One region of the Pseudomonas sp. E315 genome, then DNA from elsewhere that is predicted to be linked to it. Evidence: riboswitches for the same ligand, from Rfam matches in the RefSeq annotation. Region 1 holds a riboswitch; the other holds the start of a gene.
The links. Region 1 has a riboswitch for manganese ahead of ACZRJQ_RS03755 (TMEM165/GDT1 family protein). Riboswitches for the same ligand answer to the same signal wherever they lie in the genome.
Positions count from the first base shown of each region.

Region 2: another riboswitch for manganese. It lies ahead of mntP (manganese efflux pump MntP); the one in region 1 lies ahead of ACZRJQ_RS03755 (TMEM165/GDT1 family protein).

Region 1 covers NZ_JBUZPJ010000002.1:88,866-103,602, reverse strand. Annotated here, with positions in the region: gene mqo (malate dehydrogenase (quinone)) at 14-1,522, opposite strand; gene ACZRJQ_RS03795 (hypothetical protein) at 2,271-2,504, opposite strand; gene ACZRJQ_RS03790 (YajG family lipoprotein) at 2,664-3,248, shown strand; gene ACZRJQ_RS03785 (hypothetical protein) at 3,308-3,514, opposite strand; gene ACZRJQ_RS03780 (1-acyl-sn-glycerol-3-phosphate acyltransferase) at 3,670-4,836, opposite strand; gene ACZRJQ_RS03775 (CPXCG motif-containing cysteine-rich protein) at 4,942-5,124, shown strand; gene ACZRJQ_RS03770 (putative signal transducing protein) at 5,137-5,397, shown strand; gene ACZRJQ_RS03765 (SOS response-associated peptidase) at 5,448-6,074, shown strand; gene ACZRJQ_RS03760 (M48 family metallopeptidase) at 6,109-6,927, shown strand; gene ACZRJQ_RS03755 (TMEM165/GDT1 family protein) at 6,989-7,573, opposite strand; yybP-ykoY riboswitch at 7,665-7,786, opposite strand; gene ACZRJQ_RS03750 (methyltransferase) at 7,836-8,834, opposite strand; gene ACZRJQ_RS03745 (2-hydroxyacid dehydrogenase) at 8,862-9,830, opposite strand; gene ACZRJQ_RS03740 (LysE family translocator) at 9,911-10,540, shown strand; gene ACZRJQ_RS03735 (DUF1302 domain-containing protein) at 10,731-12,497, shown strand; gene ACZRJQ_RS03730 (MFS transporter) at 12,494-13,687, opposite strand; gene ACZRJQ_RS03725 (heme-dependent oxidative N-demethylase family protein) at 13,763-14,737, opposite strand, start outside.
Region 2 covers NZ_JBUZPJ010000001.1:574,995-589,731, reverse strand. Annotated here, with positions in the region: gene dmpG (4-hydroxy-2-oxovalerate aldolase) at 1-208, shown strand, start outside; gene ACZRJQ_RS02765 (spinster family MFS transporter) at 285-1,598, shown strand; gene ACZRJQ_RS02760 (NAD(P)H-dependent flavin oxidoreductase) at 1,609-2,697, opposite strand; gene ACZRJQ_RS02755 (L,D-transpeptidase family protein) at 2,789-4,348, opposite strand; gene ACZRJQ_RS02750 (murein L,D-transpeptidase catalytic domain family protein) at 4,493-5,206, shown strand; gene ACZRJQ_RS02745 (NEL-type E3 ubiquitin ligase domain-containing protein) at 5,329-10,818, opposite strand; yybP-ykoY riboswitch at 11,080-11,248, shown strand; gene mntP (manganese efflux pump MntP) at 11,253-11,819, shown strand; gene ACZRJQ_RS02735 (N-acetyltransferase family protein) at 11,808-12,290, opposite strand; gene ACZRJQ_RS02730 (DUF2986 domain-containing protein) at 12,437-12,598, shown strand; gene dusA (tRNA dihydrouridine(20/20a) synthase DusA) at 12,976-13,986, shown strand; gene rssC (anti-sigma factor antagonist RssC) at 14,048-14,530, opposite strand; gene rssB (two-component system response regulator RssB) at 14,527-14,737, opposite strand, start outside.

The DNA.
Region 1 (14,737 bases):
CGTGAGCAAATGATTACGCGATGCTGGTGTTGACCTGTTTTGGCTCAATCAGCTCTAGCAGCTCGGAGTTACGTGTGCTGATTTCGTGGTACAGCGCCGCGTCGGTTTCCAGAACTTTTTCCCGTGCCGGGAAAATTTCCTTGAGCTTGGTTGCCCAATCACCAGTAGCTTTTTGAGCGAAGCAACGTTCGATCAGATCAAGCATGATCGATACCGTTACCGATGCACCTGGCGAGGCGCCTAGCAAAGCAGCCAAGGAGCCGTCTTTGGCTGCGACCAGTTCAGTACCGAACTGCAACACGCCGCCTTTTTTCGGGTCCTTTTTGATGATTTGAACCCGTTGGCCTGCCACTTCAAGACGCCAGTCTTCGGCTTTGGCCTGCGGGTAGAAGCGACGCAGAGACTCCAGACGTTGCTCCATCGATTGACGCACTTCGCTGATCAAATACTTGGTCAGGTCCATGTTGTCGCGAGCCACAGCCAGCATCGGGCCGATGTTGCCCAAGCGGATCGACATGGGCAGGTCGAGGAACGAGCCATGCTTCAGGAACTTGGTGGTGAAACCGGCATATGGCCCGAACAGCAGCGATTTTTTGCCGTCAACCACACGCGTGTCCAAATGCGGCACCGACATGGGGGGTGAGCCCACAGCGGCTTGGCTGTAGACCTTGGCCTGGTGCTGTTTGACCACTTCAGGGTTGTCGCAACGCAGCCACTGACCGCTCACCGGGAAGCCGCCATAGCCTTTGCTTTCTTCGATACCGGACGCTTGCAGCAATGGCAGCGCTGCGCCACCGGCACCCAGGAATACGAACTTGGCATCAATGTCGCGGGTGTTGCCGCTGTTGATGTCTTTGATGCTGACGGTCCAGCCACTGCCATTACGCTTAAGGCCAGTAACCTTTTTGCTGTATTTGATCTGGGTGTCCGGGGCGCTGGCTAAGTGCTTGAGCAGTTGCTTGGTCAGGGCGCCAAAATTGACGTCTGTGCCGTGCATCACGCGGGTTGCCGAAATGGCCTGATCCGCAGGGCGGCCCGGCATCATCAGTGGCATCCACTCGTTCATCTTGGCTTTGTCTTCGGTGTATTCCATATCAGCAAACGCATGGTGCTTGCTCAGCACATCAAAGCGTTTTTTCAGGAAGGACACACCTTTTTCACCTTCGACATAGCTCAGATGAGGCACTGGGCTAATGAAGGATTTGCACGAACCGAAGGTGCCTTTTTGTGCCAGATAGGCCCAAAACTGTTTCGACACTTCGAACTGGGCATTGATATGCACAGCCTTTTTGATATCAATCGAACCATCCGCCGCTTGCGGGGTGTAGTTCAATTCGCACAGCCCGGCGTGGCCGGTGCCTGCGTTGTTCCACGGGTTGGAACTCTCCGCAGCACCTGAGTCCATTTGCTCAACAACTTCCAGCTTAATGCCGGGGTCGAGTTCTTTGAGCAGTACGGCGAGGGTGGCACTCATGATGCCCGCTCCAACCAGTACTACGTCGACTGCTTCGTTATGCGCCATTAACGCGTCTCCAAAATCTACGGCACCCAATTGACGGCATAGCTGCCAGGTGTTCCGAGGCGTGGATCAGGTGGAGCCTCAGGTCACGCTTGGCCGGATCGCCATGTCCGATTATTCGCAATTACTTGCAGCTTCAGCGCACGCTCCGTCCGGGCCTTCTAGGTTCATATGAACGCATTTCAGGACACCGGAGGCAATTCGACTTAAGGTCAAGAGCGTCCGTTTAAGCGGCCAAATCCGTCAGCGGACAGGCTTCAGTCTTGTGCGGTAAAGCTGATGCAGGTACTGCTCGATGGTGCTGTTTCAGACGCTAATGGTGCATGTTCAGACGCAAAACTTTTCATTTGCTCGCCACACTCTTGTGAAGTTGTGAAAACCCGTTTTTTTTCACGCTCTTTTGAAGACGTGAACCTCAAAAAAGGGCTGCCGCAGGCTTGGCACCGAACCCGAGAGTGGCATGCCGCCCCGCAAATACAGGGAGCACAACGGGTACGCAACGCAGTGGCCGAGCGTAATGGCAGCTCTGGCAGACCGGATAACAGTGCGGGTTTGCATAACTGAACAGCAAGCTCGCCAGTTTCACACGATCTGTGTGGGCGGCTCTCTGTGGGCGGTGCGGGGGAGCTAATACAAGCGCATTAGCGATGCTGCGAGGCCCGATCAGGAGACGTCCTTATAATCGGGGGGAGATTGTAGCGAAGAAACGCGGGCAATTGATCCTGTTAAATGACTTTTATTGGTGATTGAGTCAAACACCCAACAGTGGTTGCACCCTTGAGTGTGATGCGGGCGAGGCGATACGGGCGCTGGCGGGTAATACTGAGTGCAACCAGTTAAGTCGAATCTCTTGAATTTCGACCCAGCCATCGCCGATCGGGGGCTGTTTGCATTGCTTGAAGGCTTGGCATCGACCTGTGCTGTCCAAGCGAGCGTAGCTGCGATGTGGGCGAGTGAAATCAAATAACGAGCCAAGCCAGTTCATGAGCAAGCGCCTATCCAGTGAGTTAACGCAACAGTGCCATTGGGACGTGACGTAGTGATGTATCGGGCGTGACAGGGCGGTGACAGCAAGCGGCTAGTTAGCAGGCGCACAGCACCGCTATACTGGCGACCGGTTTTACCCAGTCCTGGAGAGATGAGCATGTTGCAACGCCTGTTGTTCGGTTTGATTACTGTGACCAGTTTGACTCTGGTCGGCTGCGCCCACAGCCCGCAACAACTCAGCCCGCAACCCAAGCTGACCACACAGCTTGCGCCGGTCGGTCGTGGGCAGCCTGTGGTGGTGCGTGTGGTTGATGGTCGTCCGTCGCCCACCTTGGGCACTCGCGGTGGCATGTACCCTGAAACCAGCGCGATCAGCGTCAGCAGTGCCGACTTGATCCCCAAGCTGCAAGCCCAGGCTGAGGCGGCTGTGCGTTTGTTGGGTTACACCCCAACGTCCAATGCCCTGAATGCGCCGCAGTTGACTGTGACCTTGGCTGAACTTAAGTACCAATCGCCTAAAGACACCATGTACGTGACCGAAGCCACCATCGGCGCGACCTTTCGCTCTGATGTGAAGAATGGCGGCCGTACTTACAGTGGTCGTTACGGCGCTTCGCTGGACCAGCGTTTTGGCATGGCGCCAAATCAGGAGACCAACACCAAGCTGGTGAGCGACGTGCTGAGCGATGCGCTGACTCGTGTGTTCAAAGACCCGTCGGTCGGTCGTTTGCTGGGCGAGTAACGCTGGCAAAGCAAAAAGCCCGAGTTCACTGAACTCGGGCTTTTTTGTGCGACTCAGGTTTAGGCCGCCTCAGCATACAACTCAAGCCGACTGACGCCTGTTAGCAAGTCTAGTTCGGGCAGGTCTGCGTGAGCATGGCCGCTGAGTGCGCAGTAAACCAGCCAGTGGCGGTCTTGAACGTTAAACGCCAAGCCTTCGATCAATGCCTGCTGCTCGTCGCTGGGAGCAATGAGATAGAGGCGATCCTGATTTTCTGCGTGCAGCATGACAAGCTCCGTGTCGGTGTTGAGGGGCCACAGAGTGACCTCTCTACATGACGATACGGTGACACAGAAAATTAGTAGGTCTGAAATGCTCCGCAGGAGCTGTCGTAGGCTGCGCTCTTTTAAAAGCCACAGCGTGCTTCAGCTCCTGCGGGTGATTACAGCGGCAAACCGGCTTTGATTCGGTACTGGTTACGCACAGGCATGGCGTACTGCAACACCAGATACGGCCGGTGCTCGGCAGGGCAGGCGTCCAGACGACGTTGCCATTCTTGCTGAGCTTTGGCCAGTTCGTCGGCGGGGAATACCTGGGCCGCGCTTGGCACCTGCAACTGCGGGTCAGCATCCGCCCATTGTGCGTATGCCAAGTAGTGCACCGGGAACAGGCGATAGCCGCTGAGAATCTGGCGATCCATTTCAGCCGCGAGCAATTTACTGTCCTCAAACGCTTCGGTAATCGGCGCTGCGAAGTTCACGTGAACACGGCCTTTGTAGCCCGTGATGCCGTTGGCGATGCTGGTGTCGTCTTCGCCGGGTGCCTTGCTGTAAGTGCCGGTGGTGGCGCGGATATAGAGTTCGCGGGCCTTGGCTTGATCACAGGGGTCGTATTCGTAGCTGATTGACACCGGAGTCATGTGCAGCGACTGAATGACCTCGGCGAACGGCTCGCTTTTACGGCTCATGTGGAACATCTTCAAAATCGCTGAGTCAGTACGATCATCGCCGTCTTTAGCGCGCCCTTCGGCTTGTGCGATCCAGATCGATTGGCAATCGTTGCGAATCGAATGGTTGATATAAGCCGATAGCAGTTGGTAGGCGGCCAGCTTTTCGCGGCGCCCAGTGATCGAGCGGTGAACGATGAAGCTCTTGTTCAGGCGCATCAAATCGCTGACAAACGGTTTTTGCAGCAGGTTGTCGCCGATGGCGATGCGGGGCGTTGGCAGCCCTGCGTGGTACACCGCGTAATTAACGAATGCAGGGTCCATCACGATGTCGCGATGGTTGGCCAAAAACAGGTAGGCGGTGCCCGATTTGAGTTGTTCAACGCCGGTATAAGTGACGCCATCGGTAGCGTGCTCAATGGTGCGGTCGACATACACTTCGACCTTGTCTTGCAAGGTGGCGACGGAGGTGACGCTGGCGAACTCTTTACGCAGACGATGCGCTATAAGAGGTTTTAACAACCAGCCGAACGCGCCAGCCAAGCGCGGGAAGCGAAAGTGGGTCAGGATGTCTAAAAACGCCTTGTCGCTGAGCAGCCGGGCCAGCACTGCTGGGACTTCGGCGTCGTCGTAAGGTCGGATGGAATCGAATTCGCCCATCATGCTCTCTTGTTGGAAACGGCTAGGGTAAGTAAACAGGGCAGGACAAAAAGAATAGCCCTGCAAATAGACCGGCGATTATACGCACAAGTCACTCTGGAGACCGCGATGCTTGAGACCGAACACTACGATTGCCCTTATTGTGGCGAGCCAGCCGAAGCCGTGCTTGATCTCTCGGGGGGGGACCAAACCTACATTGAAGATTGCCCTGTGTGCTGTCGGCCAATTGTATTCACCCTTCAGACCGATGGTCATGAGTGGATGCTGGATGTTCACAGCGAAAATGAGTAACAGGTGAGCAGCATGCAACGCATTTACGAACCCGAAAACTTGATGGAAGCCGAGCTTTTGCTGGGCATGCTGGCCAGCGAAGGCATTGAAGCGTGCCTTCAAGGGCGCGATTTAATAGGCGGCACGGGCGAGTTGCCCGCTTTGGGTTTGCTGGGTTTGGCTGTGGCCGACGATCAGGCGCTTTGCGCGCGGGAGTTGATCGATGCGTACAATGCCGCGTCGCCGGTGGCGGGCGATGAGCCCCAGAGCTTCCCTGACGTCTTGATTTGCTGAGACCGGCGCCTGCTTTTTCCCTGCTATATAAACAAGAGTTGTACAGCCCCATGTGTGGACGTTTTGCCCTGTTTCGCTGGAACCCGGCCTTTGCTGCCTTGCCCGGTTTCCCCGCAGATCAACAAGCCCAATGGAATATTTCGCCCAATGACTCGGTATTGATCATGCGCGCTGGCGCAGAGCCGGGGCAGCGAGAGCTGGCCCGAGCCCGCTGGGGGCTGACGCCCGCCTGGCTCACCGACCTGTCACGTACGCCCGCGCATGCCCGCGCTGAAACCTTGGCTGAGCAGCCGATGTTTCGTGAGGCTTTTCGTCAGCGTCGCTGCCTGATCCCGGCCAATGGTTTTTATGAGTGGCGCGGTACAACCCGCAAAAGACCGTACTGGCTAACGCCGGGCGAGGGCGCCTCGCTGTTTTTTGCCGGTATCTGGGAGGCGTATCCAGTGCAAGGGCACGTTTGGCTGAGCACCGCGGTGGTGACTCAGGCGGCGGCCAGCCAGCGTCGCCCACTGATTTTGGATGAGGTTGGCCAACAAGCGTGGCTGGACCCGCAAACGCCACTTCACGTTTTGCAAGCTTTGCTCGCCAGCCCGCAAGCGCCATTGCGCGAACGGCCATTGGCCAATCTGGTGAACGATCCCAAACTCAATGCACCTGAGTGCCTGACACCGGGCTGAGGTAGGATACGTGCCATCTTTAGGGAGAGTCGTGATGGGTAAGTTAGCGATAGTGTGCGCGGTGGGTGCCGGGTTGCTGCTCGGCGGCTGCCAGGCGGTCAATACCACCAATGCGGGAGCGGTAGGCGTTGAGCGAAAGCAGTACATGTTCAGCATGCTGTCGAGTCAGGAAGTTGACCAAATGTACGCACAGTCGTACCAACAAACCGTGAGCGAGGCTGGCACCAAGGGGGCTTTGGACAAGACAAGCGCCAACGCCAAACGACTGCAAGCCATCGCCAACAGGCTGATTGCCCAAGCGCCAGCTTTTCGCCCGGACGCCGCGCAATGGAACTGGGAAGTCAACTTGATCAAAAGTGACGAGCTCAACGCCAACTGTGGGCCGGGCGGCAAGATCATCTTCTACAGCGGGATTATTGATCAGCTCAAACTGAGTGATGACGAGATCGCTGCAATCATGGGGCATGAAATTGCCCACGCCTTGCGCGAACACGGCCGTGAGTCCATGTCAAAAGCCTATGGCATCGAAATCGCTAAACAGGGTGCCGGTGCATTTTTGGGCTTGGGACAGGACAGCCTGGCGCTGGCCGACACCGTAGTGAACTACAGCCTCACACTGCCCAATAGTCGCAGCAATGAAAACGAAGCCGATTTGATTGGTCTGGAGTTGGCCGCGCGTGCGGGCTACAACCCGAATGCAGCGATTACCCTGTGGCAAAAAATGGCTCAAGAATCGCAAAGTGCTCCGCCCGAATTCATGAGCACTCACCCGGCTTCCAGCAGCCGGATTGCGGCGCTTGAAGCGGCAATTCCAAAGGTTATGCCGTTGTATCAGCAAGCCCCCAAAAACTGACAAAACCACGCATCAGAGATGCCGCAGGCTGCGGCATCTCTAGCGCGTGGTTACGTGCTTTTTACACCCAGCCACTAATGGCCATTGCTTTGTACACCGCCACAGCGGCCAGTACGAAGAACGCGGTCGCCGCCAAGCGGCGGATCAGGGTAAGCGGCAGTTTGTCAGCGGCAAAGTTACCCGCCAGTACCACCGGCACGTTGGCAATCAACATGCCCAGCGTGGTGCCGATAATGACTAGCCACAGATCTGGGTATTGCGCGGCCAGCATGACCGTCGCGACTTGGGTCTTATCACCGATTTCTGCGATGAAAAACGTAATCAGCGTTGTCACGAAAGGCCCGTACTTGCGCGCTGTGCTGGCTTCGTCGTCATCCATTTTGTCTGGTACCAGGGTCCAGAGTGCAGTGGCGGCAAAGCTGGCGGCCAAGATCCAGTGCAGTGTGATATCAGTGAAGAAACTCCCGACCCACGCGCCTACGGCACCGGCCGCCGCATGGTTAGCCAGCGTCGCGGCGACGATGCCGGCGATGATCGGCCAGGGTTTACGAAAGCGTGCGGCGAGAATGAGTGCGAGCAGTTGCGTCTTGTCGCCGATTTCGGCCAAGGCAACGATTGCGGTAGGAACGAGTAAGGAGTCGAGCATCATCAGGTAAGTTTCCAGGGGCGGGTCGACACGGCTATGACACGTACAGCCTCCCCGCCCCGGGTAAGGTGTTCGTGTCATAGGTCTTGTCAAACCCTGGTCCGTCTGTGCGGACACCTGGGTCGCATGCACCATGGTCTGTTGACCAAGTATGTTGACGCATGCCGGATGAGCGTGGGGCTCAAAGGAGACTACTCCCCTAGGACGGAGCGGATTCTGCCTAGGCAAACCCGATCCGGCAAGCCCTGTTTTTCAAAATGTGTTAGCGGCGTTTGGCGCTGTAGATCCGAAAACCCTGACCTTCACCCTTGACCGAACACACGCCAAAATGCTCTTCGATCAGTGGCTGATAGCGCAAAAAGCTGTTGGCCACAATCCGAAGTTCTCCCCCTGATTTCAGATGTTTGACTGCTTTTTGCAGCAAGTTCTCTGTCGCGTGGTAATCGGTATGAACACCGACATGAAAGGGCGGATTGCTCAGAATGGAGTTCAAACCCATTGGCGCCGCATCAATGCCGTCACCGGTAATGACTTCGCCTTCCAGACCGTTGGCGGCCAGTGTCAGGCGGCTGCTGGCGGTGGCAAAGGCATCAACATCCAGCAAGGTGACGCTGTTATGCGGGTAACGACGCTTGACTGCCGCCCCCAACACACCCGCGCCGCAGCCGAAGTCGAGTACGTGGCCGCTCGGCAGTTTGTCCAAATGCTCCAGCAATAAGGCGCTGCCGCGATCCAGTCTGCCGTGGCTGAAGACCCCCGGCAGGCTGACCACTTTCAGTGGGCCTTCGGTCAGCGGCAGTTCGTAATGTTGGGCGAGCTCTGCCAGCACAGGCGCCGCGGGCGCAGTCTCCACAGTGACTTGCCACAGCTGGCAATGCCGCGCGCTGTCCAGCTTGCGCGGTTTGCCGAAAGGGACGAGCTGTTTGGACGCACCTTCGATGCCGCCTTTTTTCTCACCCACCAAAAACACATCGGCGCCGGGCAAGCGCGCGGCCACGGCCTTGAGCACGTAATCGCTCAGCTCTTTGGACTTGGGCAAAAACACCACGGCGGTATCGAATGTGCGCTCTGGCACTTCGATGCCAAAGTGCACACGGCCTGGGTAGCGGGCGTCCAGCGCGGCTTGATCGCCCGCATGCCAGCACCAGCCGTGAGCGTTTGGCAATTCGCCAAGCAGTTGATCGGGCGGCAAGCCGACTAACAGCAACGAGCCTTGAAAGTAGTCAGGCTGACGAAGCAGTACTTCACTGCGCGGATCCATAATCTGCTCCTCAAAAAGGGGCGCAGTTTAGCAACTGACGACCCGCAGCGCTGTAGCGTTGAAGAACGCTTGGGCGTTTTCGCTCAATTGCCCCACGATTCGCTGCCGAGCCTCACGGCTGCCCCAGGCACTGTGCGGCGTAATGATCAGACGTGGGATGTCGGCAGCCAGCAGCGGGTTACCTTCGCGAGGCGGCTCAACGCTCAGCACATCAGTTGCTGCGCCACCCAGATGGCCGCTGCGCAAGGCGTCTGCCAAGGCTTGTTCGTCGATCATGCCGCCCCGGGCGGTGTTGACCACAAATGCACCGGGCTTGAGCAGTGCGAGTTCGCGAGCGCCGATAAAGTGGCGCGTGTGTTCGTTGAGCGGGCAGTGAAATGTCAGGGCGTCGACTTGCGGTAGCAGTTCATCCACGGACAGTCGATCAGGTCGTGCAGGGCGGCCGGGAATTTGTCCGATTAACACGCGCATGCCAAAGGCTTCGGCCAGTTTGGCCACTGCGCTGCCAAGTTCACCGTGACCGAACAGGCCGAGGGTTTTGCCTTCCAGCTCGACGATGGGGAAGTCCAGCAAGCAGAACTGTTTGGCCTGCTGCCATTGGCCCTCGGTAACGGCTTTTTGGTAGTCGATCAAACGTGTGGCCAGCGCCAGCAAGAGCCCCAGCGTGTGTTGTGCCACCGACGGTGTGCCATAACCCTGGCAATTGGCAACGGTGATGCCTTGGGCGCGGGCGGCTTGAAGGTCAACGTTATTGGTACCGGTGGCTGCCACCAAAATCAGCTTCAGGTCGGGGCAGGCCGCAAGTGTTTGGGCATTCAGCAGGATTTTATTGCTGATAGCGATGCCAGCACCCTGCAAACGCTCGACGACGTTATCGGGCGTGGTGTCTGCGTACAGTTGCAACTCGCTGAAGCTGCGGTGCAGCGGGCCGAGGTCAAGATCACCCAAATCCAGTGAGGTGTGATCCAGAAACACTGCGCGGCGATTGTTAGTCATCAACTGTCCCTTTTGTGCTGTCGAGTGAAGGCGTAATGTGGCGAGCCTAACAGAAGAAACAATTTGTAATGGAGCCGTGCATGTACTGGACAGAATTCTTGACCGTTGCCTTGATTCACTTACTCGCCGTGGCGAGCCCTGGGCCGGATTTTGCCGTGGTGGTGCGTGAGAGCGTGACTCACGGCCGTCGTGCGGGCATGTTTACGGCGTTTGGTGTGGGCACCGCCATTTTTGTGCATGTGGGTTATTCGCTGCTAGGCATCGGGATCATTGTGTCGCAGTCGATTGTGCTGTTTAACGCCCTGAAATGGCTGGCAGCGGCGTATTTGCTGTACATCGGCATCAAGGCACTGCGCGCCAAGCCAGCAGATCCAGCCGCTTTGGCTGCGACCTTGCCGGTCGGTGAGCGCACCGCACGCGGTGCTTTTACTTCCGGTTTTGTCACCAACGGCCTGAACCCCAAAGCGACCCTGTTTTTCCTGTCGCTGTTCACGGTGGTTATTAACCCCCACACGCCGCTGTCGATTCAGGCGGGTTATGGCGTATACCTTGCGGTCGCAACAGGCGCTTGGTTTTGCATGGTTGCCATGTTATTTAGCCATCAGCGTGTGCGCACCGGCTTTGCGCGCATGGGGCATTGGTTTGATCGCACTATGGGCGCGGTGTTGGTTGCGCTGGGCGTGAAGCTGGCCTTTACCGAGATGAATTAATCAATATTGGTTTGTCGTCGCTGGCGCAGGCTGCGATGGGTTGCGAAGCAACCCGTTAACTTGAAAATCCCACTATCGCTTCGCAGCCTGCACCAGCGACTACGACGATCTGCGTTCACACGATCTTGTCAAAATCTGGTTTTGCTTCATCCTTGCGGGCTTATTGCTTTCAGCCCACGGAGAAGTATCAATGCCCTCAGTCAACCGGTTCTGGCGCCGAGTCAAACTGCCGCTGGCAGTCAGCCTTGCCTCGACGCTCGCCGGGCCTGCATGGGGCGTAAGCTTCAATATTGGCGAAATCGAAGGTCAGATAGATTCTGAACTGTCGATTGGCGCCAGTTGGTCCACGGCTAAGGCCGATCACCATTTGATCGGGGCCAATAATGGTGGCAAAGGTCACTCTGAAATCTCGGACGACGGCCGTTTGAACTTCAAACGAGGCGAAACCTTTTCAAAGATCTTTACCGGCATGCACGGGTTGGAACTCAAATACGGCGACAGCGGCCTGTATGTGCGGGGCAAGTATTGGTACGACTTTGAGCTGCAAGACGACAGTCGCCCCTTCAAACCCATCAGCGACAGTGGCCGTAAAGCGTCCGCGCAATCAGCCAGCGCGCAGTGGCTGGATGCGTTTGTGTATCACAACTACGCCATTGCCGATCAACCGGGTGCTGTGCGCTTAGGCAAGCAAGTAGTGAGCTGGGGCGAAAGTGCGTTTATTGGCGGGGGAATCAATGCGATCAACCCGACAGACGTATCAGCCTACCGGCGACCGGGTACTGAACTTAACGACGGGTTAGTGCCGGTTAATCTGTTTTATATCTCGCAAAACCTCACCGATAACCTGTCCGCCGAGGCGTTTTATCAGCTGGATTGGGAGCAGTCCGAGGCCGATAACTGCGGCACATTTTTCTCGCAGTCCGACGTGATTGCCGACGGTTGCAGTAATAACTATCGGGTGCTGAACAAACGCTCGGCGCTGAATATGGCTGATTTGGCGGCATTGACGTCTGCGGGCGTCGATGTGAACGGCGAGGGCGTGTTGGTGCGCCGTGACGCTGATCGCGATGCGCGTAACGGTGGGCAATTTGGTGTGGCCATGCACTATGTGTTTGAGCCGCTGGACACTGAATTTGGCGCGTACTTCATCAACTACCACAGCCGCGACCCCATTATCAGCGGGCGTGGGGCTTCGCAGTCGGCGTATAACGCGGCTTCGTCCTCAGGCGGTTTGGCGCCGATGATTGTCGCGGGCAACTCAAGCTATTACGTCGAGTATCCCGAAGACATTCGTTTGTACGGCTTGAGCTTCAACACGACCTTATCCACAGGCACGGCCTGGAAAGGCGAGTTGAGTTATCGTCCCAATGCGCCGGTGCAACTCAACAGCAACGATGTGCTGTACGCAAACCTCACACCGCTGCCTGGTTTTGGCGATGCTTCCCCGCTGAGGGTAGTCCCGGGGGCTGATATTCAAGGTTATCGGCGTAAAGAGATCAGTCAGTTTCAGACTTCGCTGACACACATCTTCGACAATGCAATGGGCGCTGATCGTCTGACATTGGTGGGTGAAGTCGGTGTTACCCACGTTGGTGGGCTTGAAGGCAGCTCCAGCCTGCATTACGGGCGCGATCCGGTGTTTGGCTCATCGGGTAACGAGGGCTTTACCACGGCGAACGCGTGGGGTTATCGCGGCCGAGCAGTGTGGGAATACAACGGCGTGATGGCTGGCCTGAACCTCAAACCTAATCTGGCATGGGCGCATGATGTCAGTGGCTATTCGCCTGCCCCCGACAACACCTTTCAGGAAGGCCGGAAAGCCATCAGCCTGGGGCTCGACGCCGAATACCAGAACACCTATACCAGCAGCTTGTCGTACACCAACTTTTTTGGTGGCCGGTACAACACACTCAGCGACCGGGATTTCATGACGCTGAGTGTGGGGCTCAAGTTTTAAGCAGCAGCCACCAGCCCGAATGCGGGCTGTTCACGGCGCACTTTGTTTAGCGGGATGATGACCAGCAGCAAGGTCAACAGCACAGTAACTGCGATGCCCCAAGCCGCCAGGGTGAAACCGCCCATAGAGATCAGGCCCCCGGAAATCGCGGGGCCTACCGCCAGGCCCAAGCTCAGAAAGCTGCTGGCGGCCGCCACGACCCGCCCTTCGCGATCAAGGGCTGCGGCCAGCCCTGTGAGGTAACTCAGGGCGTAGAAATAGGTGATGCAGATGGTCATCACACCGATGGTGTAGAGCGTTTTGGAATGTTCGCCCAGTACATAGCTCAAGCTGGTGCCGCCGGTCAGCAAAATCGCCAGAATCACCGGGGTGCTAAGGCCGAAGCGTTTACCGATCATGGCGGCCAGCAACGGCCCGATCAGCCCGACCATCGATTGAACAGACAGTAATATGCCGAGTTCCTCGCCGCTGTAACCGACCATGGTGCCGATCCGCTCGACAAACGCCCAGCCCATTGTGTCCCGTGCCTGAAACACAAACATCGCGAGCATCATGCAGATGGCTGGCAGACTCAGCAGCACATTGCCCGAGCCAGCGCTGACGGTATGGGTTTGGGCCTTTGGTGCATGCTGAGGCATAAAAGGAATGGCCAGCAGCATGACCGCCATAGTTGCTGCCATCGCGTAATACAGCCCTGGCAAACCATACGCAGCCATTACTTTGGCGTAGCCCAGCATCACAACAATCATGAGCACCACCGATAACACGTTCATGTGCCCGGCGATTCGGTCAGGTTGTTTGGCACTGGCCACACAGGCGTTGCCGCACGCCAGTGCAAGGCCTGCGCCGATACCCGCCACGCAGCGTACGGCGGCCAAGGAGTAAAGGTCAGTCATGCTCGCGCTGACCACGTTGGCGACAATGGCCAACAAGGTTCCGGCTATCGCCAATGTACGGCGCGGAGCGCGGCCCATCAGGGGGGCCACCAGCAATGAAGCAAGCATGGTGAAAATGAATTCGGCCGACATCAAAATGCCAGCTTGGGCCTCATTAAGATTGAGGTCGTGGATGATCGCACTGATCAAAAAGGGCAGCGCCCAAAGACCGAGCAAGCCGACACCATAGGCGGAGGCTGCCGCGGAGAACACCAGGCTCCAGCTCTCAGGCAGGAAGTTTCGTATTGTTTTCATGGGGTGATCCCTGGGGGGTGAGAAACAGACCAGTGCGAAAAGCGCGCCATATAGGCGCGCTTTCAGGCTTGGGGTTTATTGTTGGCTTTCGTCAACGGGCGTGCCGTCGTCGTATTGCGACAGCCAAGTGACCATCTCGTCGCGGTAACGGGTGAAGCCCTTGTAGTCGACCAGTTCCTGATCCAAGTCGCGGATCACGCGGTGCATGCGCTTGGCCCATTGTGGGGCGAACTCGGCCAGTTGTTTGAGGCTCACCAGATAAGTGCGAACCGGGAATAGCACGGCGTTACTGCGCGGCAGGCGGTGCAGTGGTTGCAGCTCGACGCGCAGGTTGACCAGATCACCGGCGTTTTCGGCGGTTACGATGGTGCGATCCGGCGCCCAGTCGGGCAGGGTTTCGGCCGAGGTTTCCAGGCGTGGATTAACGGTGATCGACCAGTTGGTTCGGCGTACCGGGTGGCCAGGGCGCAGGCGCAGCAAGAACTTGAGCGCACGTTGCAAAATACCCATTTCGTGCAGTTTTGGAACCGGGCCGTGGAACTCCATGAAGCTCATGCCCAAGTTAAAACGTAGCGAGTAATCGGCACGCTGAGTAGCCATGCCGGCGCCCATGATCAGGGTTTCGTCACGTTCTTCCAGCAAGATGAACTCGCCCTGAGCCTGACGGGTGATGTATTCCATCGGGTCCATCGGCAAGGTGCTGGTGTCGCCAAAGGTGAACGTCTGGTTGATCTGCAGCGGGCGGTTGATCCAGTGCCACTGGCTGCCGTTCTTCTCCAGCGTGAAGTGCTCGGGGAAGTCCCGCGAGTAAGACTCCATCAGCAGTTCGAGCAAGTCCCACTGTGCTTCCATCATGTGCGGCAGCGCAGCGTAATGAACGCCTGGCTCGTTTTTCAGGGTTTCAGCGCGGTGATGACACTCGGAGATGTAGTGCTCGTCGATATCAAACTGAGCGCGCAAGGCACCTTCACCGAACGGTACATGCGGCTCCACGTTCATCGAGTACATGTACTCGTCTTCCGGGTAAGGGAAGGGCAGGCGGGTCACGGC
Region 2 (14,737 bases), on a different contig from region 1:
CTTCCCTATCCGCAGTGACCGCGATGCGCTGACGATGGGGTATGCCGGGGTGTACGGCTCGTTCCTGTTATTCGCCAAACGCGCCGAGAAAAAGTACGGCGTACCGGCCCGGGAGATTCTCGTGGAAATGGGACGCCGCGGCATGGTCGGAGGTCAGGAAGACATGATCGAAGACACTGCCATGACCCTGGCCCGCCAACGGGCGTAAGCCACGTGACTAGCCAAGGCGCTGGCGCATTGCGCGTCAGCGCCTTTGTCGTTTTTAGGTGATTGGGAAGCTCATTATGTCCACTACTCAGGTCGGCTGGCGCAGCCACGGGTTGCTGTTATTGCTGGCCGTTGTGTTTGCCGACAACTTTGTTGGGCGCCAGATTCTGGCGGTCATGATTGAGCCCATCAAAAACGAATTCGGGGTCAGCGATACCGCGATGGGGCTGATTTCCGGGCTGGCCTTTGCCGGTGTCTACGCGCTGCTAGGGTTGCCAGCCGGGCGCTTGGCTGATCGCATGTCGCGCACCCGCTTGCTGGCGATGTCCTGTCTTTTATGGGCTGTGGCAACAATGGCGTGTGGTCTGGCAGGCAGCTTTTTGGTATTGGCGCTGGCGCGCATGGCCGTTGCTGTGAGTGAGGCCCCTACCACCTCGGCTTCGATGTCGATTATTGCCGACTTGTACCCGCCCCACCGACGCTCATTTGCCATTAGCTGCTTCACCGCAGCACCGACCTTTTCGGCCGTTATTGGCCTGAGCCTTGGCGCTTGGGTGGTCGAGCAGTATGGCTGGCGCACAGCGTTTATCGTGATTGGCTTGCCCGCGTTGTTGTTTTCAAGCTTGCTGGGTTTTGTGGTCAAAGACCCCGCCCGAGGCCGCTGGGACCTGGCCAATGCTCATGCAGAGCATCCGTTGCAAAGCATGAGCCATGAAGCGCGCAAGCTCTGGGCATTACCGGCTTTCCGCTGCCTGATCATGGCCGGTGGTTTGACCACACTCAGCTCGTATGCCATCGGCATGTGGAACACCAGCTTTCTGGTGCGCTCCCATGGCTTATCACTGCAACACGCCGGTTTGTTGGCGGGAGTTGTGGGCGGTGGTTTTGCCGGGGTGGGCGGGTTATTCAGCGGTTGGCTGAGCGATCACCTGACACCGCGCAACCCGCATTGGCAAGTGGGCATTCCAATCATTGGGCATTTGGCCGCAACCCTAGCCCTGTTCGCCTACCTGCTGTGGCCCAACACGGTCTGGACACACTGGGCAGGGGTTCCCATTCCCAGTTCGATGCTCTGGTGTGCGCTTTATAGCTTTTTCGTGGTGTGGTGGGTGGCCCCGTCTTATAACTTGGTCACCCAATTAGTCCCAGCCAACCGTCGAGGCACGGCAATGGCCTTGCAGACCATTATTTCAACGCTGCTGGGTATCGGCGTCGGCCCTTTGCTGGCCGGGTTGTTCAGTGATGCGCTGCAACCGTTGTTTGGCGTTGAATCGTTGCGTTATGGGTTGCTGCTGGTGTGTTTGCCTGTGGTTGGCGCCATTGTGTTGCTAATTCGCGCCTCAACCCACGCCAGCCACATTGGCTACCTTCACGCAGCCCCGAGCACCTAATGAAGCTTGCTCAGCGCGGGTCGTTGGAGCGAGCAAAAAAATCGTCAATAAACCATTGGGTCAGCGCATTGGATGACAGTTCGGCACGACGCCCGGGGCTCAGTGCAAAGCTCTGCCCTGCCCATAAGTTGATGAAGTCGCCACTGCCTGTTGGCTCAGATTTGGCCTTGAGTGGCAACAACACCCCGCCCGCCAAAGGAAACGCAGGGGCCAAAGGGTTGATCGGCCCCAGTTCACGCATCACGCGGTTAACGATGCCGCGTGCAGGCCGCCCAGTAAACAGGTTGGTCAGCGCGGTATCACTCGAACCGGCCTCGCGCAGGGCGCGGTAATGGGGCTGAGCCAGTTTGGCCTGCGGGCAAAACAGGTAAGCAGTACCGATTTGCACGGCACTTGCACCCAAGGCAAATGCCGCCGCTATCCCACGCGCATCGGCGATGCCGCCCGCTGCAATCACCGGCACTGATACCGCATCAACAATCTGCGGGACTAAAGCCAATGTTCCTAGCTGAGTGTTCAACTCACTGCTTAAAAACATGCTCCGGTGACCGCCGGCTTCAAGGCCCATCGCAATAATGGCATCGCAGCCATTGCGCTCCAGCCACTGAGCCTCTTCAACCGTGGTGGCGGAGCTGAGGATTTTCGCGCCGCTGTTTTTTACGCGAGCAACCCATTCAGGCGACGGCAGGCCAAAGTGAAAGCTGACCACTTGCGGGCGTAACTCTTCCACCAACAAACAAGTCGCTTCATCAAAGGGCGCGCGGCTCGATACCGGGGTTGGGGCATCAAAATCCACCCCCAGCTGCGTGTAATAGGGCTTAAACAGTGCCTTCCACTGCTGAGCGCGGGCCTCGTCATATTGCGGGGCTGGATGACAAAAGAAGTTCAGGTTCAGCGGCTGGTCGCAGGCATCTCGAAAGGTCTGAACCTCAGCGCGAATGGCCTCCAGACTCAGCGTGGCGCACGCCAAAGAGCCCAGCCCACCCGCCTTGGCAACGCCAATCATCATCTGTGCGCCAGCACCTAGCATAGGCGCCTGAATAATTGGCGCGCTGATACCCACCAGCTCGATAAAACGTGAATCTGGCCAGCTGTCCATACGCATCACTCCACGGTCAATAATCGGGCGTTGCATAGTAGAGGCAGGTTTGACCGGACGACAAGCGCCCGCCCGCTTCTGCGCTTATGGGTTAGCGCGTGTTGGCCAGTGCAGCAATCAAGGCGCGATCTCTGTCGTAAATATCGGGGGCAAACACAACTTTGCCGTTTTCGTCCGCTTGCGCAGTCCAGTACGTCATCAGAATGGGAACCGGTGTACCCAGCCGAAACTCATGGGTCAGGCCGGTGCTCAGCAACTGTTCGGTGCGCACTTTTTCGGCTGGGCTGACCAGCCAATCACGCAGTTCAAAAACCGACTCAACCCGCACGCAACCCGAACTGAAAGCTCTTGGGCCTTTACTGAACAGCGCTTGACTGGGCGTGTCGTGCAAATACACAGCAAACGGATTAGGGAAGCGAATCACTATTTTCCCCAATGGATTTCGTGGGCCAGCGCCCTGACGCAGAAGAATGTTGCCCGGGCGATCCCAATCAACATTGTGCGCCGCGATAGGTTGCCCGCGGCTGTCGAGCACCTGCAAGTCGTGCCTGCTCAGAAACGATTGATCACGACGAATTTGCGGCAGTTTGTCTTCACGAAAAATGGTCGGAGGGATGGTCCAGGTTGGGTTCAGGGTCAGGCGTGTCACCCTGGATTTGAGCAAAGGCGTTTGGCGATCGGCACGCCCAACTTGGGTGCGGGTTTGCCAAACGGGCATACCGTTTTGATAAACAGTCAAATGGGCGGCGGGCACATTGACCAGCAAACTGGTGGGCTCAAAATCCTGAGCCATCCAGCGAAAACGTTCCAGATTAATGCGCATCTGCTCACGCCGTACTGAGGGGCTGACGTTCATCTCTTTCAGCGTGCCCTCACCGATCACACCATCGGCTTGCAGCGAATGGCTGAGCTGAAAACTTTTTACCGCCGCCGCCAGTTCATCAGTGTAGGTATTGGCACTCAATACAGGTTGATGATTCAAGTAGCCCTCACTCAGCAACCGTTGGGCCAACGCCGGAACCCGCGCATCTTGCATACCTGGACGCAGCAAAGGGCCGCTTGGCAGGGGTTGCCATTGCGCCAAGGGTAGCTGTCGTTGCTGGGCATAAACCCGGCGCAGGTTTTTATAAAGTTCAAGAGTAGGCCGCGCCTGCTCGAAAGCCTGTGCCACGTTGTGCAGGCCCGGTTCAGCGATGGCCAGAATCTCGGCTTGCCGATCACGGGGCACTTCTGTGGCATGCCATACCGGCTCCAAACGCGACTGGTTCAAACGGCCGTAATGCAAATCCTGTAAAGCTTGCAAATAACGCTGGCTGATTTCTATATCAGCACACAGCCCATTGGCCTTAGGCAATGAATAGTGGCGCGGGTCCAGGCCATCATCCGCCAGTGTCGGTAAGGCCGACTGCAGATCGATCAAACGCCCATCGACAGACCATATCTGCTGATAGTTCTGTGCTTGATAAAACGCCTGCAACAACTGCTGTGTCGGCGCGTCCACATGCGCTGCCAAACTCGGGCACGCCTGCGGTAATTGAGTAAGCGCCAATTGGAGTGGGTTAGCGGTATCAATGGGCAACGGCTCTGCCATCGCGACCAGTGGCACAGCGAGCAAGGCGATGCTGAAGTAATATGCGTGTTTTTTGAACAACTGCTTAACTCCAGTCCATGAGTATCAGGTTGAAAGTCAACCGCATGCGCAGTCGCAAAACACCGTAAGGCTAGCATCTTAAACAAGGTTGCCACGGTACCGATGCGATTACAGACGCTCTATCAACAGGGGGATTTTCATCACATGCTGACCTTTTTTCGCCGGCTTTGTCTGGCAGTTACAGCCTTGGGCGCCATCTGCAGCCCGGCGTACGCCGCTAATGCTTCTAGCCCTTTACTGCTCAACAGCCTGTCCCAGGCGGCTCCAGAACTCAATCCCCAAGCATTAAAAAGTGCCTTAAGCGCCATGCAGTGCGCCGTCAATAATGGCGCCCAACAGGCACAGCACCTAGCTGTTATTGATTACTCGCAACCCTCCACAGCACGCCGTTTGTGGATTTTCGATTTGACGAAAAAGAAGCTGGTACTGCGTGATCTAGTCGCTCACGGGCAAAAGTCCGGCGAAAATTTTGCCACTCAATTCTCAAACAGCGAAGGCAGCTTCCAGTCCAGCCTTGGTTTGTTCCGCACCCAAGAAAGCTACAACGGCAGCCACGGTTATTCGTTACGCATGGACGGTCTGGAGCCCGGTATTAATGACCGCGCCCGTGAACGGGCCATCGTTATTCACGCTGCTGACTATGTAAATCCGCTATGGAGTGAACGTCAGGGGCGCATCGGCCGCAGCCTGGGCTGCCCGGCTGTGCGACCACAAGTGGCGCGTCAGGTGGTCGATAAACTCAAGGACGGTCAATTCATGTTTGCCTGGTATCCAGACCAACGCTGGCTAAAATCCTCGACCTACCTCAACTGCCAACCACGTTTGGTGGCCAGCAGGGTTACGACCAAAGGCAGATGAGTTGAACACTGGGCCTTACGTTACCCCTCGCTCAACCTTAGGCTTTATATGCTCAAACGCCCGCCCTGCATAGCAGTGCCGGCGTTTGAGCCTTACGGCGCCACAAGCACCGGTAAAACGAATCAGCCGTTGTACTTCATACCCTCCCGATAAGTCAGTTGTTCCATCAATTGCGCCTCACGGCTTTTTTGCTCGGCGGCAAGGGCTTCGATCCGCGCAAAATACGCGCCTTCAAGCTCTGGAAAATCGTCCTCAACCCGTGCCCTTTCGCTCTGAAAGGTGGCATTGAGTTCAGCAAACTCTGAGGCGTACGCCTCGTGTAACCACGCGATCCAAGAATCCCGGCTCACCATGTTGGCCAAAAACGTAGGGCTGTCCTGACTGGCCAGCACTAAGCCTTCAACATTCAGCAGCTCGTCCTCTGTCACCGCGGCCGCTGTGCGATAAAGCATGCGTGCGGGGGGCAACGGTAGATCCAGGCGCTCGGCCAACCTCAAGCGATACGCTAAACGAACTTCAGCCTGATCCCTGCCGCCGGCATTGATCCGAGCGAGACGATCGACTTCATCCAAACGAAAGAACCTGCGCATCAGACGGTACAAGTTTGGCCCCCGCTCCAGCGCTGGAATGTCACGCAGCGTATCGATGGCAAATACTTGAACCTCCATCTGATTGAACTCCAAGCGCACACCGTCCCCACAGGTTCGGCTGGCAATCGCCTCTTGCGCCATCGTATTGAGCAGTTGGCGCAACTGCGGATCTTTTGCAGCAGCCCCCAGCACATGCCATACCCGTTGGCCCAATGCAGCCCGGCCTCTCAGGTAGTCAGCGGTTTCGCGCAAACGCCCAATCAAGGCCAAGAGCTGTGATGCATCACCGGCCGACTCCACCTGCCCCCACACGGCCTGTTGCTCAAGGCGCTCCTGCGCGGTCCCTTCAAGCCACTGATCGACGCTTGCTGGAGTCGCAAACTCGGCTCCAGTAGCCCCGTGGCTGTGATGACTGGATTCGGAATCATATTCAATGTTCGATCCTTGCTCCCCCTCTGACTCTCCCGAGGACCATGCACGTTCGGGAGGCATTGCGCGAATATCGGCGGGCAAGTCCATATAAAAGCCAAAGGATCGAAAATTGTCACGTTCACTGGTATGGGCACGGATCATTGTGTCGCGCGACAGAGGGTTACCGCCCAGCGAGATTTCGGTATGCGCGGCTTCATTACGTCGATTTCTGACGATGTCTTCGGGCAGTTCCGTCAGTTGATTTCCTTCAAGCGACAGCACATCAATACTGCCCGGCAAAAGAGAGTCAAGCCAATGAGGCCAAGCACTGATGCCTACGTTATCCAACGTCAAGGTTTCCCAATGACGGTCAAGAGCTGGCGAGAAGGTGATTTCACCTAACGTGTTGTCGCTTAAATCCAAGTTCCTGACTTGCCTCAGGCTGCTTAGAGACTCCATTGAGGTTTGGTCAATCAGCATGCCTTGATCAATCAGGGCCAGCGTATTGAGATTTTCCAGTTCGCCCAACACCTGAGGAGGCGCGGTCATAGGCAAACTATGCCCCACCATCGTCAGGTTTTTGAGTTCTGAAAATCTGGACAAAAAAACATTTAACTGCTGGTTATCGGTCACTACATTTCGCAGGAACAGACCACTGGTGTTGCGATAGAACGTCTCGGGTAAATGTTGAGGAAACTCTGCAAGCACGACCGAATCAATAAGAATCGCGCGTGAAGCACGACCTGCCACACTGCCGCGCCAGTGCTCAAGCAACGCCACGCCAAGCGCTTGCCGCTCGCTGATAGCTGCAGCACTCAACGGTTGGCGCGAGGTTGAGGCGTGAGCCCATTCATCGAGCACTGTTTCTATTTCAGCTTGCTCACGCAATAAAAGATCAATGCGCGAGTGAAGCTCGGCGGGTGCGCCTGGATCAATCCTGACAGCACGATGTGATGACGCTCCATACAGACTCGCTTCAATCATCTCCGTACGTGACAGTCGATTACCTTGCAGCCTGATTAGCGAAGTTGGCCCTGATTGAACATCAGTACGCATCAATTCACTCGGCAAGTTAGCAATCTGATTGTCGACTAATGACACTTCACCAATGTGATTGGGTAGCAACTCGGTGAGCCAGTCTGGCCAATGAACCAGCCCGATACGATCAAGTCCAAGTCGCCTCAAACTCAGATGAATAGGCCCCCTTACAGGGCCCAACATGCTTGAGTTCCCACTCAGATCAAGGGTTTCGAGGTACTGCATCTGACCAAAACGGTTCAGCGTTTGGGCATTAATACTCACGTTCTGATTGATCAGGCTCAGCTCCCTTAAACGAGGAAGTTGAGTACAAACCTCTCGGGGCAGGTTATGCCCCCAACTGAAGCTGGAGCGCAGCTCTGATGACACCGGATTGCTGACTTCCAATGCCGTGATGTGCGAGAAACGGCCCAAAAACCTCCCAAGCACCTCTGACTCCAGGAGTGTGCCTCCCAGCCAAGAACCTGGCTCGCCAGGATGGGCAACTACATTAGAGAGTTGCAAGCGCTCAACCCTCGAATAAAAAAACTCAGGAAGTTGCCCGGGAAAATCACCCAATTGCACGTCCTCCAGGCGCAAGGCCACACCAGAAGGCGCACCGGGAAAATTGATAGCTTGCCAATGTTGAAGAATGGCCTCACCGATTCGTGACCAACTTTGCATCCTGTTATCCGTTGGATTTAACAGTTCACTGGATGTCAGGGACCATTGGTCGAGGCTGATACGCAGTGCCCGACGCTCATCGTAAAGCACATCGAGCCGAGCCCTGATATCTGCATTGGACATCCCTTCGCGACGAAAGCCCGCCAGTACGTCCTGTGCCAAACCGGCGTTCAGTTCAAGCAAGCTGATGCGGTCCAAAAAGTAATCGTCACTGACAAACTCAGGCAATTGCCCCCTACCGCTCAAGAAATAGCCCAATCGGCCTTGTTTCATCCGCTCAGGCAGGTTGAACTTGAGCCGGGTGGTGCGCATGCCAAGAAGGCGCGATGCCTGCTCGCGATCCGTCATGGCTAGTTTTGCCAACGCGGCGTTCAGTTCGGGGCCTTGCCCGACGTGTGGAAAACCCAAGGCCCTGCGTGATGGATCAGGCAGGGCGTGAAGGATTGAATCGCATAGGTTATTCCCCACTTTGTGGATGCCATTAAGCTCATTACCCAAGGCATCTAATGCCTGGTAACGACCATTGGATTTGACCAGGATTTTAAAATCAGTCGCAAATGGATTGCCGATGCTGTCCAGCAACGCACCTCGCGGTGAACCTTGGCGCACGTCAAGCCGTACATGCCCACTCCAGCCGGGGAGTTTCTCCAGCAGGCGCAGGCTGAGGGTTTCGGTGTCAGCGTTGATCACAGAGTCCAAATAAAAGCCCTCAAATGCGCGATTCAGCCGAGTTTGGCGTTGCTGCCATACAGCCGCTTCGCTGATATGCATCGGAATACGGTCTGCGCCGAGAAAATCAGGCATTTCCTCTGGGGTTAAGCTGGCCACTAAGTCTTCTGCAACAGCTGTTGGCAGAGTAGGAAACTGGCGTTGTATTAACTGAACTTGTGGATCGTCCGATACTTCACTGGCAGCGTATTGCTGCTCGAAAAGCTCGGCGCGCGTGTTGCCAGATCGCTCAATGGGAGTATTTTCAAGACGCGCATCCAGCTGAAAACGCTTGACCGTGTCGTGCAGTTGCCCCGGCGGGATGGCGCTGTGTTCGTGAACCTGACGCAACAGCACTTCATCAACATCAACGACGCTTAATATCTGTTCTGCAGCGGTGTCCGACAAGCCCGACACCGAATGACCAAGGCGTTTGAACAACTTTTCCTTCGCCCACTCTTGAGGCGACTCCCCCGCGTGACGGAAAGCCCCTACGCCATTGTGCTCAAGCGTGGGAGCAAACGAAGCATCTGGATAAGGATGTTTGATCTGCCATTTATTCAAAGTCTTGTTAAGCGTGACTTCGTACTGGCGCGAATCAATGCTCAGGTACTTTTTCCCATTCTGCTCAAACACGCCGCTGAGGTCGGTGCGGGCGTCACTGGGCACTTCAATGTTCGATTGAAACGGTTCAAGGTCAGGCTTCCACAGGCGTACCCGGCCATTGCCAAGCGTGATAGGCACCACCTGCCCTACAAAGTTGTTGCTGGTGATGGGCGGTGGTTCGGGAGGTATGGCGCCGTGAGCAGCCGTGGCAAGAGCGGCCATGAACGCAATGTTCGCTCCGGCGCTGAGTAGATGATCAAAACCTTCTTCAAAGTCGCCATCAGAAATATCCTCAAGGCCGTGATACACCTCGCCCACTAATTCAACCGTGGCGTACACCATCATTATCTGGCCAAGCACTGGCACCAAAAACGAAGCGACATTGGCGATATTCATGCCAATAGAGAACCAGGCCTGTAAACGCTCCTGACGGCTTTTGGCGTCTTCGTCCTCCGTCGGCACCGCCACAAATCTCGCATTGTCCTTGATCAAATCAATCTGCTGCCTATAAAACCTTGGGAGCAGTTCCTCGTCTATCGGCCAGGTTTCTAAACGCAGATCGGCATTATGATCGGGCGCGTGGTGCCATAAGCCCTTGGTGAACCAATCACCGTCCGTGGGAACCAGCTTAAGCAAGTGCCGGTTTAACTGACTGAAAAACTGCGCCCTGACCCGCTCCCCCATAAGCCGGGCAAAAAATACCTTATAGGATTTGCTCATCAAGCGACTGCGCAGGTCATCCTCAAGTTCAGTCCGGGTGGCGAACTCTTTAAAGGGTGTACGTGGGTCTTGGGCAACATAGAGCACCAGTGGAACTTGAGTGAGTGTCCAGGTCGCTCGTGGTTTGATAATGACAACACGCGGAATTTCGACTCCAAACAGTTGTATGTATTCGAACGCGACCGGCAAATCATTGAACATCGCGTTAGAACCACGCTTAATCACATCCAGCACCGCCGCCAGGGCTGATGCACTGATATCTTTGCGTAAACACGCGGCCCGGGCATACAGCTCCATATCTGCTTGGTCGTTAGCAGTGATGATTTTTTGGACACTGTGTCGCGGGCCAGCCGGCGAATCTCCCGGCGGTAAGGCTGGCTGCAGCACATCGTGTAGGTGATCCTGATATTTCCTGCCGATATTCAAGTGTCGGCAAAGGTCAGCGAAGTCTTCGGGCCGAATGCTTTTGGGGTGTTTCCCCGCAGCACCTTTATTGATCGAGGCAACGTTCGGAAACCCGCCACTACTAGACTCTGCACGTTCAAAGTTATGCAGAGCGGCTTCCAGCAAGGTCAACCGCGTAGCAGGCCCAGTAGCACCGCTGGGCCTGGTCGTGGGATGAAACAACGTGTCGGTGTCAGGCTCTAATCCTGGCCCAAAGCGGGCGTCCAACGCTTGTTGCAACAGAGGTCTGGCGAAATCGGACAGGCCTTTAAGAGGTTTGAGCCGCTGTTTCAGCTCGGCCCTTGCGCGTCTACTGGCCCGTAACGCACGCCTGTAGCCCTCGAGGTCTTCGGCCGAAGCCTGGCTGAAAGCATTGGGCAAATTCTTTTGAATGACACGCAGCCCCGGGTCTGTCTCAAACTGTTGCTGCAATTGTTGGAGTTTGGACGATTCAGCAAGTGCTGTGATGTGTGACTCATCTGATGTAACGATCATGGGCAATATCCTTATTGCTGGTGAATAAGGAGCGACGTTACACCGACTGCACTGGGAAAAAGCGTATATAGATATGACCTTTATTACTCTGCGCGAACCGCTGGCCCCTCATTACTACCAGCCTTCAACACGCCAGTTCATCAAGCCAATCCAAAAAAAATTAATGTTTTTTCACATTTACGTGGCTATAGTGGCCGCCCTTGTTGGGGAGTAGCCTGCTCTTGACCACGGTTAAAGAGCGTTCGCATCAACATTCTCGGCTGCAAGCCGTGGTGCGAACACCTTCTGGTTGGCGAGACCAACGATGCATCCATGCCTAAAGTCGGGCGCGTGGCTGTGTCGTTGACTCATAGCCCGACTGGACGTTAACCGTGAACCCGATCTCCCTCATCTTCCTCGCTCTGGCCATGTCGACGGACGCTTTCGCAGCGGCCATTGGTAAGGGCGCGAGCCTGCACAAACCGCGTTTTATCGAAGCCCTGCGTACCGGCCTGATCTTTGGGGTGATTGAAACCATCACCCCAATTGTGGGCTGGGGGATTGGCCAAGTCGCCACCCAATACGTTGAGGCATGGGATCACTGGATTGCGTTCACGCTGCTTTTAGTGCTGGGTTTGCACATGATCCATAACGGTATGAAGCCCGAAGAGGCAGAAGAAGATAAACCCAACCAGCATTCCTTTCTCATACTGGCTGTCACCGCCTTTGCCACAAGTATTGATGCGCTGGCCGTAGGTGTCGGGCTCGCGTTTGTGAACGTAAACATCTTGGTTGCCGCTGCAGCTATTGGCTTGGCCACGACCGTTATGGTCACTATTGGTGTGATGTTGGGCCGTGTACTCGGCACCGTAGTAGGTAAGCGCGCAGAGGTCATCGGCGGCGTTGTCTTGATGATCGTCGGTGCCACAATTCTTTATGAGCATCTGTCAGCAGTGTGACCAACACATTGTCTGCACCATGATATGGGGATGACTCATTAATGGCTCCCATTCATCCATAAAGACAAAACCTTGCTTTAGGTAAAAGCTGGCGGCTCTTGCATTCTCCGGGGATACATCTAGGTAGACGTGCTTATGCCCCAGCTGCAACGCGCGAGACTTAAGCGCATCAACCAAACGCGCTGCTGCGCCAGAGCCCCTTGATTGGGGCTCGATCCACATACCTATCAGGTTGTAGCGGTTCATTTCACTCACCCCGGCGCCGACCATCCCTATAGGCTCACCACACTTAATGGCTAACCAAAACTGCGTCCTAGTTTCTGGCGAGGCACGCTCCCTCCATTGCTCGTCAGTGTAATCAACCGCCGTGTGATGACTCACGCCAAATGCTGTCGGTGTGTCTAAAAGCGCTGCAAGCCGAACCTGTTTTAATAGCATCCAGTCTTCTGTTTGTGCCAATCGAATGTCCATGCCTGTCCTTAGCGAGAATGCCACTTGCGTTGAGTGCAAAAAAACTACCCTTTCCTGTTAAGACGCATATTGGCGGGCGCCCTAGGGATCTGGTTGAAGACTTTAAGCTGATATCATTCGCGAAATCAAAATCCCGAGTACAACCTATGAACCGTCAGAAAAAAATAAAGCAGTTACTAAAAGCTCATGCAAAAAAGGCCAGTGCTAAATTGGCACCGCGCCGCAAGTCTACGTACGTCAGTAAAGCTGACCGTTTGAAATTGGCTACCGATACCAGCCCTGAGCCGATCATCACCCCTGAGAACTGATCTTTAAAGCTCAAACTCTCGCAGAACTCACAAACCTGTTTGGGCTTGATAGTACGTGAGACTCAGTACATGACCGCCTATCTGAGATCGCACTCCCTATTGCTCTCTTCGACGGCTAGGGACTAAACCCATTCGCTCGGCTTCGCATCGGTTAAGCAGTGCCTTACTCTGATACTTGCGGTCGAAGCTCGGACTTTGCTGATAAACTCCGTCCCATTGCGCCGTAACAGATTGGAATCGCTTGCTACTCGCCATCTTTTGTTCTCGGATCGATCGTTCCCAAGACATGCTTCATTGCTAGCTTTAGAGCTGAGGCTTGGAACATCGTTTAAAACAGCTGAATACCGTCCAAATCGCGCCCACCATCGACCGAAAAAATGAACCCCAAAACTGCTGAAACACCAGTTATAGAACGCTCAGAGCCCTCCAGAAAATTTAGCATTGCCCCTATGATGGACTGGACAGATCGCCACTGTCGCTACTTCCTGCGTTTGCTTTCCGAGCATGCGTTGCTTTACACCGAGATGGTCACGACTGGCGCTTTGTTGAACGGTGATGCTGAGCGTTTCCTACGACACGATGAGACAGAGCATCCTCTCGCGTTACAGCTAGGTGGGAGTACGCCTGCAGATTTAGCGGCTTGCGCCCGAATGGCACAAGATGCCGGCTATGACGAAGTCAATTTGAATGTCGGCTGCCCAAGTGATCGGGTGCAGAACAATATGATTGGCGCGTGCCTTATGGCGCATCCAGTACTGGTAGCAGACTGTGTGAAGGCAATGCGGGATGCCGTTTCCATTCCCGTTACAGTCAAGCACCGTATTGGTATTAACGGGCGCGATAGTTATGAGCAGTTGTGTGATTTTGTAGGTACGGTGCGTGATGCGGGCTGCCAGAGTTTCACAGTGCATGCGCGCATTGCCATTCTGGAAGGGCTTTCTCCCAAAGAAAATCGAGATATTCCGCCTCTACGCTATGACGTTGCAGCTCAGTTGAAAGCTGATTTTCCCGAGCTGGAAATCATCCTCAATGGTGGCATCAAGACCCTGGAACAATGCAAAGCACATTTGCAGGTGTTCGATGGTGTGATGCTCGGTCGTGAGGCCTACCATAACCCCTACATCCTGGCCGAAGTCGATCAACAGCTGTTTGGCTCTGCTGCCCCTGTGATTTCTCGCGCACAAGCCTTGGCGCAACTTCGCCCTTATATTGCAGCGCATATTGCTTCAGGCGGCGCCATGCATCACATCACACGGCATATTTTGGGCCTGGGTCAAGGTTTCCCTGGCGCACGCCGCTTCCGTCAGTTGCTTTCAGTTGATATTCATAAAGCTAAAGACCCCTTGGCTTTATTGGATCAAGCTGCAGAATTGCTTGAAGGACGTTAAGAACCGCGAAAACTAAAAGGGGCCGTTCATGGATGATGACGGCCCCTTTTACAGCGGTATTTTAATGACGCTCAAGCGCATTCACCAAGTCATGAAAGGCTTCGCGATTAGAGTCGTTAAGGCCCATCAAGATTTTGTGAGCCTCAAGCACTTTCACCCTGACAACTTCCTCGGACTGGTCTTGAGAAGGTAGGTCTGTCAGGCATTCGGGGCATGGAATCGGTTTGCCAATGATGTTAAACACCTGATCGAAACCCATCGACTGTAAAAGCCGGGTGATGTCTTCATGGGTGGTGACGACAGTTGGCAATAAACCCACTTTTTGTCTAGACAAAATCGACAGCTTCGCCAGCAACCCGAGAGTGGTGCTGTCAATGCTGCGGGTTTCGGTCAGGTCGATCACGATGGCTGAGAAGTTCAGCGCCGTGAAAATCCTCTCGATTGTCGCATCCAGTGCTGAACACAAGGTTAGGCGCACTTCACCTACAAACTTCAAAATGAAAGTGCCATCTTGCTCGGCAAACTGAATTCTACCGGTACTCATTTAAGATTCCTGCTCAACACCAACAGGGCGATATCATCCGGCATCTCCCCGAGCGTAGCTAATCCGAAAATCTGACGCAGACCATCCAGGCTGCCGCCTGCTGCCTTTACCAATTGAGGTAAAGCAGCTTCTTTCTCTTTGAGCGTCTGCTCAGTCAAAAGATCCAAAATCCCATCCGACATCAGCGTAAGGCTAAAGGCTGGTGGT